One region of the Bacillus sp. WC2507 genome, then DNA from elsewhere that is predicted to be linked to it. Evidence: a T-box and tRNA genes for the amino acid it is inferred to sense, from the RefSeq annotation. Region 1 holds a T-box; the other holds one or more tRNA genes.
The links. The T-box of region 1 lies ahead of metG (methionine--tRNA ligase). A T-box ahead of a tRNA ligase gene usually reads a tRNA of that ligase, here a tRNA-Met.

Region 1 (7,461 bases):
TTCTGCGATATTAGAAATAGATTGTACAGCTGTATCAATATATTTTGTATGTGTGATTAGACGTTCGACCACTTCTGACGTAGCATTTACAGCGTCGTGTATCGTTGTCATTTGTAAAACAGATTTTTGAATAACAGTACTTCCATCGTTAGCTTGTTCAGATGTAGCTACAGCAAGTTCAGTTACAGATGAAGCAGATTCAGCAATACGCTGAACACTTACTGTCATATCGTCCATTGCAGTTGAGCTTTCTTCCATACTAGAGGCTTGCGATTGAATACTTGCATTTAAGTTGGACATCGAGCTTTGAACTTTTATTGTTGCCTCGCGTGATATATTCGTCTTTTCTAGCATATTTTCAGAAGCATCTTGTACTTCCACAGATGTTTTTTGAACACGATTGATGATATGTTGTAGGTTTTCTAACATTTTATTAAATGATGTTGCAATCGTACCAATTTCATCATTACTATTTACTTGTAGGCGGGCTGTTAAGTCACCTTCTTGAGATGATAATTCTTTTAGTTTACTATCAATTTGTTGAATTGGTTTTACAAGTTTACCAGAGAACCACCATGCAAGAATGATAGCTACGATAATACAAATAACAAGTGATAAGAAGATAACATATTCAATTTGTAGTGAAGATTGATCAATTTTTTCGATAGATTGATCACGTAACTTAGCTTGTTCATTACTGTAATTTGTGAAGTCACCAATTACTTTATAAACAGTACCATTTTCTGCATAAGCTACTTGTAAAGCCTCTTCCCACTTTTGTTCTTTGGCAAGAGTGAAAACTTTTTCTTCAATAAATTTTCTCCAAGTTGATCCTGATTCCATTGTATTTTTCACAGATTGAGAAATATTTGGATTAGAAAGAAGTTTATCTTTTGAATCCTCCAGACGTTTACTCATCTCATTAAACTTGTCTAATTCGACTTGATCATGCTGTAATAAATAACCTCTTAAAGCAGAAAGTTGTACTTGATAAGCGTCTCCACGTTCTTTCAATTCTGTTGCAAGGGGGGAAATTTCTTTTTGTAAAGCTTCAGCTTTACGAGATTGGTCAATAGCAAAAAATAAAATAAAAGCTAAGGCGATTCCAAATAAAGCGCAAATCGTTCCCATCATGAACATAAGTTTTTTTCGAATGCTAATAAAATTCATATGATAAAAAGCCTCCTTTGTGAAATCTTAGTATTAGAATTAATAAATTTAAAAAATTGAAAGAAAGCTTTACTCCATCTGGAACAAAGCTTTCTTCTTTCCTTTAGGAATTATAGCAGACGGAATGAGAGATAGAAAGAGATATTTTAAAGTGAAAAAAGAGAGACTGTAAATCTCTCTTTTTTCACTTTAAGCGTGTGTTTTGAAATGAGAAACGAGAACTTCAAGTTCTTGTACAGTCGTTTTCATTTCAGACGCTTTTTTAGCAACGACACCCATTTTGTTTACTTGGTCACCAGATGAAGTTGCTGTTTGTGATGTTTCGGCGGCAACCTCATTTGAAATAGAAGCGATGTTATTTAAAGCTGCATTCATTTCTTCGGAACTTGCGGCCATTTCTTCAGCAGTTGCAGACATTTCTTGCATTTGTGTAGAGACTTTGTTAATGTGGTTAACAATTTCTGAGAATGAAGATCCAGCGGTACGAATGACTGTAATTCCTTCAGAAGCCTCTGACTGACCTTGCGCCATCATTTCATTTGCTATTTTTGTATCTGCTTGAATTTGATGAAGTAAATGGTTAATGTCAGTTGCTGCTAGCTGAGATTGTTCAGCAAGTTTTCGTACTTCATCGGCAACAACAGCGAAGCCTTTTCCATGTTCCCCAGCACGGGCTGCTTCAATGGAAGCATTTAAAGCAAGTAAATTCGTTTGTTCCGCGATATTAGAAATGGATTGAAGTGCAGTATCAATATGATTTGTATGTGTAATGAGTCGCTCTACTACTTGTGATGTAGCGTTAACAGCTTCGTTAATGGTATGCATTTGCGTAATAGATTTCTCAATGACTTTATTCCCATCATCTGCTTTTTCTGAAGTTGTAACAGCTAGGCTAGCAACAGAAGAGGCAGATTCTGCAATACGCTGAACACTCGTTGTCATATCATCCATTGCAGTTGAACTTTCTTCGATGCTGGAAACTTGTGAACGAATATTATGCTCGAGAACATTCATAGTTTCTTGGGTTTTTGCACTATTTTCCATAGAAGCAGTTGTTTCGATAAACACATTTTCAGACGCTTCTTTTACATCTGTTGATGTTTGTTGAACTTGTTTTATGATACGTTGTAAGTTAGTGAGCATTTGATTAAAGGAATTGGCGATATCACCAATCTCATCTTTACTCGTTACGTGCAATCTAGCAGTTAAATCGCCATCTTGAGAAGCTAATTCTTTTAATTTCTCATCAATTTGTCGTATCGGTTTAACGAGTTTACCAGAGAACCACCATGCTAATAAAATAGACGTTACTGTACATGTAATGAGTGAGAAGAAAATAATATATTGAATAAGAGATGAGGAAGACTCTACGTCAGCAATTAATGCATCACGTTTATCATTTTCTTCATTTGTATATTTAGTAAAACGACCTAAAAGATCATTTACATAATCGGTTTGAGCTAAAGCGATTTTGGATGCTTCGTCCCATTTTCCTTCACGAGCGAGAGGGAGGACTTCATTATCTATGACGCTTCGCCACTTCCCTCCCATTAAAATGGCTTCTTTCATTCCTTCTGGGAGTTTTTTATCACTTGTTACTTTCTCTCTAGTATCAGCTAGTTTTTTTCCTTCTCGGTTGAACTTATCCAATCCTTTTTGATCATGTGACAGTAAATATTCTTGTAAACCAGCAACTTGTGCTTGGAACCAATCGCCACGTTCTTTTAAAATGGTGGCTCTTTTTGATACATCATTTTTTAATGTTTCGACTTCATTTGCTTGGTTCATGGCGAATGAAAGAATAACAATAAGAGCAATGCTAAATAAGGAACAAATACTTAAGAGTGTGAACAGTAGTTTTTTTCGAATACTAACATACTTCATAGTTACCCCTACCTTTAAAAACTGTTTATTATGATTTATTAATATTAAGAACGAAATTAATAAAAAACATTATTATGAAGTTATTAATCTGTTCAATGAAAAGTATAGCAGATAATGGAAGATGGCAGATTGATATGAGTAAATGTTCTTAAAATGTATACATTTGTATATCAAAAAATTCATAAATAAAAATGAGAAAGGCTATTGTAATTTGAAATAACATCATGTATACTTCTAATTAGTTGATAACGATTATCAGTATCAACTGTAACATTACTCTTCGTTATGTTGGTCATACCCCTTTTTGACGACGTAAGTCAGAGACGAAATGTTGAAATATCTTGTGTCCTATTCTACAGAATTATGGTAATCTCCAACCTCAACTTATATGCGTAAGCATGCAAAAAGGATCCTATCCGTGAAGGGATCCTTTTTTGCATTTCGTCGCAATTAATGTATATAGACCGGGTATTCTTTCTTCAATTCCTTCTGGGGCAGTAGAAGGGAAGACCCACTTTTGATGAGGTCCCTGTTCTTCAATTAGTTTTTCGATTTTAAAATGTTCTTCGGCGAGTGCTGTAATAATTTCTCCTAATGTCCAGCGACGGATGGTTGTTTTCGGTAACGATTCTTTCTGTGCTTCTGTAAGAAGGATGCTATAAGCAACGTCATCTTCAATCAATTCTTCATCGAAATAATTTCCATTGGCCCGAAATGATGGGTGGTCTACTCCTAATAATTTCGTGTAAACAGGATGATAGTCACGAAGAATAAGCATTCCATCTCGCTTAAGTAAGGTAGCAATTTTTTGAAAGAGCGGTTTTAAATCTAGAAAGTAATGGAGTACACCAAGTTCTAGCAATACGATATCGAATGATTCGGATAGCTGGACATGTAATACATCAGAAACGACATACTGGATAGAGACACCTGCTGCTTCCGCAAGTTCATTTGCATATTTTGCATTACTTGCTGAAATATCAACAACTGTTACATCAGCTCCTAAAAGAGCGAGAGCAACGGCTTTATTTCCTTTTGACCCGAGTAAATTAATAATGCGTTTTCCTGTTGGAGATTGTATGTAAGGTAAATAGTGATTTACCTCGCGCATAGGATCTTTTATGAGTTTTTTCGCGTAATCGGCTGGTGCCCCGTGGCGATTCGTCCAAGCTTCATAAGCAGCTGCATTCCAGCTTTTTTTATTACGTGTGCTTAGTTGTTTTTGATTCAATCGTATCACTCCTTTTGTGAACGTATAGTTATTCGGCAAGAGGATGGGATTTCCTTTTCTTTCTGAATAAAAGTTTGATTTTTCTGTTATTAAGTCGTACAATACTTGTTATACGTAAAAGCGTTGAAAAGGAAAAGTAGGATGAACACATTCTTTCCAGAGAGCTTCGGTAGCTGAGAAGAAGCAAGAATATTCATTTGAACAATGGCCTTTGAGCTTCGTCCTGAACTTATCAAATGATAATAGTAGGCGGCGACGAGAGTTGGTACTCGTTATCAAAACCACAGTATAAGAGCATATAGCTTCGTACTTGTTAAGGCTAATTATGTGAGTAATTGGCGAAATAAGGTGGTACCGCGACTGTTTATACAGCCCCGCCCTTATCTTTTTTAAGATAAGGGCGGGGCTTTTTTATATTTAAAAGGAGGAATGTAAGATGAGTATTTTTATTGGAGGCGCTTGGCCGTATGCAAATGGTTCGTTACATCTTGGACATATTGCGAGTTTGTTACCTGGAGATATTTTAGCACGTTATTACCGGGCAAAAGGTGAGAATGTGTTGTATGTTTCGGGAAGTGATTGTAATGGAACACCGATTGCAATTAGGGCAAAACAAGAAGGTGTGACGGCGAAGAAAATTGCTGATAAGTATCATGAAGAGTTTGAGCGATGTTTTCGTAGCCTTGGTTTTACTTATGATTGCTATACACGTACAGATAGTGAGCACCATCATGAAATGGTTCAAAAAGTTTTTTTACGTTTATTAGAAGAAGGCCATATTTATAAAAAAACAGTGGAACAAGCATATTGTGAAACATGTACGCAGTTTTTACCAGATCGTTATGTAGAAGGAATTTGCCCGCACTGTCATGAAGCAGCAAGAGGAGATCAATGTGATGCTTGTTCAGCAATCTTAGATCCACTCGATTTGTTAGAAAAGAAATGTAAGTTATGTGGTAGTACGCCATCTGTACAGGAAACAGAGCATTTTTATTTCGCATTGCATACATTTCAGGAGCAAATTAAAAGGGCGGTAGAAATCGCCAAACAAACAGGGACATGGCGCGACAATGCGATTCAACTAACAGAGAGATATGTAAAGGAAGGGTTACTAGATAGGGCCGTATCACGTGATTTATCAATTGGGGTAACAATTCCAGTAGAAGGGTATGAAGATAAGAAAATTTACGTATGGATTGAAGCAGTGACAGGCTATTATTCAGCGAGTAAACATTGGGCTGAAGAAACAGGGAAAGATGATCAAGAGTTCTGGGATAGAGAAGCGAAAACATATTATGTGCACGGAAAGGATAATATTCCGTTTCATTCCATCATTTGGCCAGCGGTATTGCTTGGAATAGGAGAAGGAGCAATTCCTCGTCATATCGTTTCGAATGAATATTTAACAGTGGAAAAAAGAAAATTATCGACAAGTAAAAACTGGGCAGTATGGGTACCTGATATGTTGGAAAGATATAATCCAGATTCTATTCGTTACTTTTTAACAGTCAATGCACCAGAAAATCGTGACACTGACTTTTCATGGCGTGAATTCATTTACAGTCATAATAGTGAATTGTTAGGTGCATACGGGAACTTTGTGAACCGGACATTAAAGTTTATTGAAAAATATTATGGTGGTATCCTGCCGAAGGGAAGTATTGATGTAGAGCTGAAAGATAAAGTAGAAGGATTATATAAAAATGTAGGAGAGGCGATTGAGCAAACTACATTTAAGGTGGCGCTAGAAACAATATTTGATGCAGTACGTTTTGCAAATAAATATTTTGATGAGAGACAACCTTGGAAACAACGAGAAGATGATCCAGTTTCATGCGAAGAAACGATTTATAACTGTGTGTATCTTATCGCTAATTTTGCAAATCTCCTTGAACCGTTTTTACCATTTTCAAGTGAAAGCGTTAGAAACACATTATCGATTGTGAACCGAAATTGGGAACCTCAAAATACGTTGCCGAATAGAATTGATAGTGTACAGCCACTATTTGAACGAATTGATGTAAAACAAATTGAGCATGAGGTAGAGAAGCTGTATGGAGCGGTAAAGTGAGATAGGGAAAAAGACCTTTCAAATAAATGAAAGGTCTTTTGTTATGCACTATGCACATGATTAGGTTTTTTTCCTCTCCTAGCCGTAAGCATCTGAGGAATAAAAATCCCAAGCAATATAAAGAGTATCCCAATCCACTGCATGAATGTTACGACTTCATGTACAAGTGTAATAGAAGCGATAATGGCCGTTGGTAATTCAGCTGCTCCTAGTATTGTACTAAGTCCTGTTCCTACTTTCGGTACGCCAATTGAAAAACAAATGACAGGTACGACAACACCGAACAATCCGAGGAAGAAAGCGTATTTCCAAAGACCGGCTTGCAGGGCACCATCCGTTAAAAAGGTTGGCGGGAAGAATAGGCATACGATAAGAGTAGCGCTTGTCGTCATAAGAAAGCTTTTCGTATAAGGTGGAACTTCTGTAGCAACGCGCCCACTTGCAAAAACATAGAATGAAAAAGAGACAGCGGCTAATAGACCAAAGATAATACCCTTCGTAGAAAAGCTTTGTCCGAGACCTTCAAAGACACCGCCTGCAAACAATGTACCAGTAAATAAAATAATGATAGATATAACCTTCTCACGGCTTGGGAATGTTCGATTTGCAATTGCTTCAATGACTACACCAATCCATGTGAACTGGAAAAGTAGGACAACAGCGATAGATGCCGGTAGTTCTTCTACAGAAATAGCGTAGAAAATACCAGTCATACTCATCGTTGTGCCGACTGTTAATAATGAAAAGAATTGCTTTTTTGTTACTTTATGACGTGAAACGAAAAGAACGAGCAGAAGAAGCCCAATCCATCCGAAGACATATTGTCCTCCTAATAGTTCATGTGCTGAAAATCCATCAATGAATCCGAGTTTGAAAATAGTTGAAAGTACGCCGTAGCTACAAGCTCCGAATAAAACGAGTAATGAATACTTAAATTTTTCCATGAAAATTCTCCTTTTAAATAATAAAAAACGCCCGCTATCCAAATAAGGATAACGGGCGAACGAAACAGAGTAAGATACTCTACAAAATTCCGCCACTCATACGAAGTATGAATTTGGGGTATGAAATTGTAGTAGGTTTTTACATTGCTTTTGGGAATACA
Region 2 (7,461 bases), 4.4 Mb from region 1:
ATACGGAATAAAATGTGTTGCTCTCATCGCATCAAGCGTTCTAGATTTCATATGAGGACGCGTTATATACTCATCTATGTTCTCTTCATTTAAAGCAACAAATTTAGCCTCTTGTATTTCTTCAGGCTGAATTTGTATTTCACCGCTCACGTATGCCACTTTAAAAACAACAGCTAGAATGTGCATGGAAGCATTATAATAAACTCCTGTAATACCGATAGGCTTCACCGTTAATCCTGTTTCCTCTTTTATTTCCCTACAAACAGCTTGATCCAGCGCTTCTCCTTCTTCTACCTGTCCTCCTGGAAACTCCCACGTATCCGATCGCCAATGTACTTTAGCTAATAACACTTCGTCTTTTTCATTTGTTAAATAACCTGCTACAGCAACGATATGCTTTGGTGTTTTATGTTCCATATTACGCCTCCTAGCAGTAATGAATGTTTCATATATCCCTATAAGCATATTCCCTGTCTACAACAAAATACCTTTACTAATTCAGCACCTTAATTACCTTTATAAAAAAGCCCCTATTCGATAAACGAACAGGGGCTTCTATCATATTATTCTCCTAAGTCTACGTTGTGGTAAACTTGTTGCACATCTTCTAAATCTTCTAATGCATCAACCATTTTCTCAAATTGTACTTGAGCATCTTCAGGAAGTGTTACATCACTTTGTGCAAGCATTGTTAATTCAGCAACTGTAAATTCTTCAACACCCGCATCTTTAAGTGCAGATTGTACTGAATGGAATTGATCTGGTTCAGCATATACGATAACAGCATCTTCTTCTTCTAGAATGTCACGTGCATCTACATCTGCTTCCATTAAAATTTCAAGTACTTCATCTGATGTTTTCCCTTCAAGGCCGATAACAGCTGTCGCATCAAACATGTAAGCTACAGAGCCGTTTACACCCATGTTACCACTGTTTTTGCTAAATGCAGCTCGTACATCTGCTGCAGTACGGTTTACGTTATTTGTAAGTGTATCTACAATAACCATAGCTCCATTTGGCCCAAATCCTTCATAACGAAGCTCATCATAATTTTCCTCTGAACCGCCTTTTGCTTTTTCCACTGCACGATCAATAATTGTTCTTGGTACATTATATGTTTTCGCACGCTCTAATACGACTCTTAACGCCTGGTTTGATTCTGGATCTGGCTCGCCTTGTTTTGCTGCCACATAAATTTCACGTCCAAATTTCGCGTATATACGGCTTGTATTTGCATCTTTTGATGCTTTTTTATCTTTAATATTATTCCATTTACGACCCATACTTTCCACTCTCTTTCCCGTTTTAAATCTACATAAAAATATTAATATGAAATATAATGTGTATTCAACACATTTTTAAAAGAAATATAAAAAGTTCATTTTTGATTCATATTACAGACATAATATAAATTACTATCATTTTGTTCTTTCGACAAGTTATATTATACATGAATTCCTACATTTATCACGAATTTTAGAATTACATAACATAATTTAACAAAAGAGACTCTAACATTTCTGTTAGAGTCTTTTTACATCGCCGATACCGATACTGACACTCCCGAAGGAACACGATTTTGAGTCTTTTAGGTGACATTTATATAGAGTGTTACCCTTAAAATCCTTTATTTTAAAGCATTTCAAAAATTTTGAGCTTCTTTCAACATGATAAATTAAAATGGGACGGAGCCAAAATGGAATCACAATAAAATAACTGACACCTTTTACTTTCATTTTTCTCCCTTAATTAAGTTTATCCTATTTCATTTATTACTGTGATGATTTATTTTATTATCTCTCGCTAAACAATAAGGAAAAGTAAAAAATTACCACAACATTCCCCTAATTACTTTCTATCGCTATATAATTAAAATAGGAAATTTTTTGAAATCTAAAAATTTAAAAGAAGGATGGGGGAGAGTTATTATGACACATTCAAATGAGAAAAAAGCATATGGTCTTAAAGGGATAGGAGAAAAACTAAACCCAACTATCTATCAAGTGAGATTCATGAAATTAGATGAACCAATTCAATTTGAGTCGTTTCCTGAATTAAAGGAATTAGGGGACTGGTTGAGTACTTCAACGCAAATGTGATCGTGCCACTCAACTATGTACAAGTACAACAGAGAAGAATTTGAAAAGAAGTTTTTAGAAATTACGAAATTAACAGCTGATCATGTGCTAATATCTACTGGTGGTGTCGGATTTAACTTCATGTCACCAGGATGGGGAGATTCTCTCTAGAGTGCTGGAAACGATTCTTGTATATACAAGAATCTACTGACATTTTATATAGTAATGGAATTATATAAAGGGATAAAAATGAATGTTCGTTTTTATCCCTTTATTGTTTCGCAGTTTGCTCTAATTCCTTAATAGCTTTTAATTGTTGTTTATATAACAGAGCTGTTTCTTCTTCCAAAGTTTTACTCGTTAAAAAGAAATACTCTTCGATCTTTAGTCGTATTAGATAAATAAACTGTTCTTTCAAATGGATTTTTTGTTCTTCTTAATCCCCCTATTACAGAAGGGTTATTTTTAACGCTTCCTCAAGCATTGTATCGAAATCATTATATATTTTCATCACTGTGCCAGATGGTTTATCAAGTTCTAGATAAGTACCGTCTGATAAGTTTTTGCAAAACCACGCAATATTTGAATCCCCAAAGAAAAGATACTCTTTTTGAAATTCATTTTCATACCAAATCTCATTCGTATCTATAAAGCCGCAAATATGTTCATCTTTTTCTGTTTCTAGTAAAGGAGAATCGACTCCGTAAAGGACCAATCCATCAAAGTCTAAACCATTTACAGTTTTAAGAAACTCTTCGTATTCACTCGGTAAGTCAACATTAAATTTCTCTTTTACGTGTTTTCTTAATCTATGAACTTCAGTATCTGTTGCTGGTGTGTTCAAATTAAAGTTAACACTTTTCAGTATATCTCCAATTTCTAAAATCAGATTTTTCCACATATAAAAAACTTCTTTCTAAGAGTATTTATTCTCCTTTAGGATAACTATTATATTTGGGTATAGATCAAGTTATATCTGCACTATCTCCATCTTGTAAGTGTCTAGTTAATGTAAACCATTGTTTGAACTTCTATCAGTTATTTTAGGACTTTCTTTTACATGTTTGCTTCTGAATCCCATATCTCTATAAATTCAAAACCTTTTAAATCACTTTCTAAAATTGCATTTCTTAATTCGTCAGACACTAAAACAGTAGAGAAGTGTAATCTTTGATTTAAATAGGTTTTAAATATTATCTGCCCTTCAACTATATTAGGCAAAAATGCGTATTTTTCGAAACCTATTATTAATCTTGTACTTAGTTTTTCAAAAACTGCTTTATTGTAGTCAATTGCATCAATTGTATTTAAAACGTTTATTAGGTAATAAAATTCACCTGTAACATTATGAGTTAGCGGAAGAAACTCAACATTATTGCAAATTAAAGGCTCTAATACCTCTTTTGCTTTTCTACTAACCATTGGCGTGCCAAGTTCCCCCCAGAACATAGGACAATCACTATGGTTATCTCCTTCTACACATTCAACAAGAATTTCTCCCCATGAATCAGATAACTTTATTGCCAAATCAATTTTTTCATCAAAATATTTTTTACGGTCTTCTTTCAAATTTAATAGTTGAAAAGATTTATAGTTATCAAATAAGCTTTTTAATTGCCAAATTTTCATACCTTTTACTCCTTTATAATTTAATTAGTAAAACAATTAAGATTATTCAGGTTGATTTAATTTTTAACTACCGTCCAATAATCTTTCTCTTATATTCTGCAAAGCTGCAACTGCTCGATTACCCCCAAAGCGTTTAACTTCGCCTAATACTCTGTATACTTCTCTTATATACTCTGGACCATGATCACCTATATGTAATGCTTCAGTAGTCACATATTCATTCACTTTATACGGTAAAAATACCCCATTAGCAGCAGAAGCATGATGTATCTCAATCTCTTTTAATAATTCCTGTACTTCCACTGTCCTGCTATCATTTCAAGCTACAATGTGATGTGCTGCATTAGAATATGGGATTGCTTCAATTCCTGCAGCCTTAAGTTCTTCACGTAATACTTTAGATGCTATATACGAATCGGGATACTCATTTTTTTACATTTACTCTATCAAGAACTTTATCCACATAATCTTTTATTACTTCTTGTACACCCTTAATTCTACTTCTTCCACCAGTTTCGGAAAACATAAATGTATCACGAGCTTCTTGTAAAGCTTCAAAAGCCTTTATATGATTGTTACCAAAGCCACTAGTACCTGCAAATGCAAATCGTTCTTTCAATGGTAATTGATTTGAAACGGACGAGATACCTTCTGATAATTTTGTTAGATTCGCACCTTTTTCGATATTATCATCTGATAAATTTCCATCAACTAAATTACCATTATAACGTTCATCAGCATTACGTTAACCTATAAGAATTAACGTAATAGGCGATACATTAACATTAATTTGAACACATAAAAAAAGCGTCCCCACAAAGTAGGAACGCTTGATATTACTGTATACTCACGATTAATTGAAGATAAAAACAAATAAAAAAAGACGATCACTCGTCTTTTAACCGATACCGATGGTCGGGGTCGAACCGACACTCCCGAAGGAACACGATTTTGAGTCGTGCGCGTCTGCCAATTCCGCCACATCGGCACAAAAGAAAAGGCGGCAACCGGATTTGAACCGGTGATAAAGGTTTTGCAGACCTCTGCCTTACCACTTGGCTATGCCGCCATATTAAATTTCATTGGAGCGGAAGACGGGATTCGAACCCGCGACCCCAACCTTGGCAAGGTTGTATTCTACCACTGAACTACTTCCGCAAAAATGGCTGGGCTAGCTGGATTCGAACCAGCGCATGACGGAGTCAAAGTCCGTTGCCTTACCGCTTGGCTATAGCCCATCGATTTCTTACTTAATTATATGTAAGTATCCATTAGATTATTTGTAATTTTAAAAATAAAAATGGGGCGACTGATGGGAATCGAACCCACGAATGCCGGAGCCACAATCCGGTGCGTTAACCACTTCGCCACAACCGCCATGTTGTGTAAATATATTTGGCAGGGGCAGTAGGAATCGAACCCACACTGGAGGTTTTGGAGACCTCAGTTCTACCTTTAAACTATGCCCCTATGTAAATGGTGGAGGGGGGCAGATTCGAACTGCCGAACCCGAAGGAGCGGATTTACAGTCCGCCGCGTTTAGCCACTTCGCTACCCCTCCGAAACTTACATGGTGCCGGCTAGAGGACTTGAACCCCCAACCTACTGATTACAAGTCAGTTGCTCTACCAATTGAGCTAAGCCGGCGTATTTTATTAAAATAAATGGTGGCTCGGGACGGAATCGAACCGCCGACACGAGGATTTTCAGTCCTCTGCTCTACCGACTGAGCTACCGAGCCTTATTAAAATGGCGGTCCCGACCGGGGTCGAACCGGCGATCTCCTGCGTGACAGGCAGGCATGTTAACCACTACACCACGGGACCATTTGGTTGCGGGGACAGGATTTGAACCTGCGACCTTCGGGTTATGAGCCCGACGAGCTACCGTGCTGCTCCACCCCGCGACAATATTATTCATATAATTTATATGGTGGAGGATGACGGGATCGAACCGCCGACCCCCTGCTTGTAAGGCAGGTGCTCTCCCAGCTGAGCTAATCCTCCAAAAGTGGTGACCCGTACGGGATTCGAACCCGTGTTACCGCCGTGAAAGGGCGGTGTCTTAACCACTTGACCAACGGGCCAAATATTATAAATCCTATGGCGGAGAGCAAGGGATTCGAACCCTTGATACGCTTGTGACGTATACACGATTTCCAATCGTGCTCCTTCGGCCAACTCGGACAGCTCTCCAATGGCTCCGCAGGTAGGAATCGAACCTACGACCGATCGGTTAACAGCCGATAGCTCTACCGCTGAGCTACTGCGGAATAATATTGCCTGGCAACGTCCTACTCTCACAGGGACAAGGTCCCAACTACCATCGGCGCTAGAGAGCTTAACTTCCGTGTTCGGTATGGGAACGGGTGTGACCTCTCTGCCATCATTACCAGACATTATTCTTTTGAGACAATCATTATTATAACTTATTCACTTTAAAAGTCAATAAGTTTTTTATGTTCTCTCAAAACTAGATAACATTTGCTTCATATTATATGGTTAAGTCCTCGATCTATTAGTATTCGTCAGCTCCACATGTCACCATGCTTCCACCTCGAACCTATCAACCTGATCATCTTTCAGGGATCTTACTAGCTTACGCTATGGGAAATCTCATCTTGAGGGGGGCTTCATGCTTAGATGCTTTCAGCACTTATCCCTTCCGCACATAGCTACCCAGCTATGCCCTTGGCAGAACAACTGGTACACCAGCGGTGCGTCCATCCCGGTCCTCTCGTACTAAGGACAGCTCCTCTCAAATTTCCTACGCCCACGACGGATAGGGACCGAACTGTCTCACGACGTTCTGAACCCAGCTCGCGTACCGCTTTAATGGGCGAACAGCCCAACCCTTGGGACCGACTACAGCCCCAGGATGCGATGAGCCGACATCGAGGTGCCAAACCTCCCCGTCGATGTGGACTCTTGGGGGAGATAAGCCTGTTATCCCCGGGGTAGCTTTTATCCGTTGAGCGATGGCCCTTCCATGCGGAACCACCGGATCACTAAGCCCGACTTTCGTCCCTGCTCGACTTGTAGGTCTCGCAGTCAAGCTCCCTTATGCCTTTGCACTCTACGAATGATTTCCAACCATTCTGAGGGAACCTTTGGGCGCCTCCGTTACACTTTAGGAGGCGACCGCCCCAGTCAAACTGCCCACCTGACACTGTCTCCCGGGTCGATAAGACCCGTAGGTTAGAATTTCAATACAGTCAGGGCGGTATCCCACCAGCGCCTCCACCGAAGCTAGCGCTCCGGTTTCAATGGCTCCCGCCTATCCTGTACAAACTGTACCAAAATTCAATATCAGGCTACAGTAAAGCTCCACGGGGTCTTTCCGTCCTGTCGCGGGTAACCTGCATCTTCACAGGTACTATAATTTCACCGAGTCTCTGGTTGAGACAGTGCCCAAATCGTTACACCTTTCGTGCGGGTCGGAACTTACCCGACAAGGAATTTCGCTACCTTAGGACCGTTATAGTTACGGCCGCCGTTTACTGGGGCTTCAGTTCAGAGCTTCGCTTACGCTAACCCCTCTCCTTAACCTTCCAGCACCGGGCAGGTGTCAGCCCCTATACTTCGCCTTACGGCTTCGCAGAGACCTGTGTTTTTGCTAAACAGTCGCTTGGGCCTATTCACTGCGGCTTTCCGTTAAGAAAGCACCCCTTCTCCCGAAGTTACGGGGTCATTTTGCCGAGTTCCTTAACCAGAGTTCTCTCGCACACCTTAGGATTCTCTCCTCGCCTACCTGT

Region 2: it has a tRNA-Met gene. The T-box ahead of metG (methionine--tRNA ligase) is inferred to sense a tRNA for this amino acid. The anticodon was not compared.

The regions. Positions count from the first base shown of each region.
Region 1 is NZ_JBQXPN010000001.1:720,675-728,135, forward strand. It holds gene ACUN28_RS03760 (methyl-accepting chemotaxis protein) at 1-1,170, opposite strand, end outside; gene ACUN28_RS03765 (methyl-accepting chemotaxis protein) at 1,360-3,054, opposite strand; gene ACUN28_RS03770 (class I SAM-dependent methyltransferase) at 3,467-4,285, opposite strand; T-box leader at 4,400-4,670, shown strand; gene metG (methionine--tRNA ligase) at 4,722-6,356, shown strand; gene ACUN28_RS03780 (EamA family transporter) at 6,398-7,300, opposite strand; gene ACUN28_RS03785 (sensor histidine kinase) at 7,440-7,461, opposite strand, start outside.
Region 2 is NZ_JBQXPN010000001.1:5,093,965-5,101,425, forward strand. It holds gene ACUN28_RS26745 (NUDIX hydrolase) at 1-417, opposite strand, end outside; gene ACUN28_RS26750 (YebC/PmpR family DNA-binding transcriptional regulator) at 564-1,283, opposite strand; partial or broken gene ACUN28_RS26755 (DUF3884 family protein) at 1,929-2,249, shown strand; gene ACUN28_RS26760 (YrhA family protein) at 2,527-2,979, opposite strand; gene ACUN28_RS26765 (imm11 family protein) at 3,135-3,707, opposite strand; partial or broken gene ACUN28_RS26770 (AHH domain-containing protein) at 3,771-4,386, opposite strand; tRNA gene ACUN28_RS26775 (tRNA-Leu) at 4,614-4,695, opposite strand; tRNA gene ACUN28_RS26780 (tRNA-Cys) at 4,706-4,776, opposite strand; tRNA gene ACUN28_RS26785 (tRNA-Gly) at 4,791-4,865, opposite strand; tRNA gene ACUN28_RS26790 (tRNA-Gln) at 4,871-4,945, opposite strand; tRNA gene ACUN28_RS26795 (tRNA-His) at 5,009-5,084, opposite strand; tRNA gene ACUN28_RS26800 (tRNA-Trp) at 5,104-5,177, opposite strand; tRNA gene ACUN28_RS26805 (tRNA-Tyr) at 5,185-5,268, opposite strand; tRNA gene ACUN28_RS26810 (tRNA-Thr) at 5,279-5,354, opposite strand; tRNA gene ACUN28_RS26815 (tRNA-Phe) at 5,373-5,448, opposite strand; tRNA gene ACUN28_RS26820 (tRNA-Asp) at 5,458-5,533, opposite strand; tRNA gene ACUN28_RS26825 (tRNA-Met) at 5,537-5,613, opposite strand; tRNA gene ACUN28_RS26830 (tRNA-Val) at 5,638-5,713, opposite strand; tRNA gene ACUN28_RS26835 (tRNA-Glu) at 5,719-5,793, opposite strand; tRNA gene ACUN28_RS26840 (tRNA-Ser) at 5,811-5,902, opposite strand; tRNA gene ACUN28_RS26845 (tRNA-Asn) at 5,905-5,979, opposite strand; rRNA gene rrf (5S ribosomal RNA) at 5,988-6,103, opposite strand; rRNA gene ACUN28_RS26855 (23S ribosomal RNA) at 6,205-7,461, opposite strand, start outside.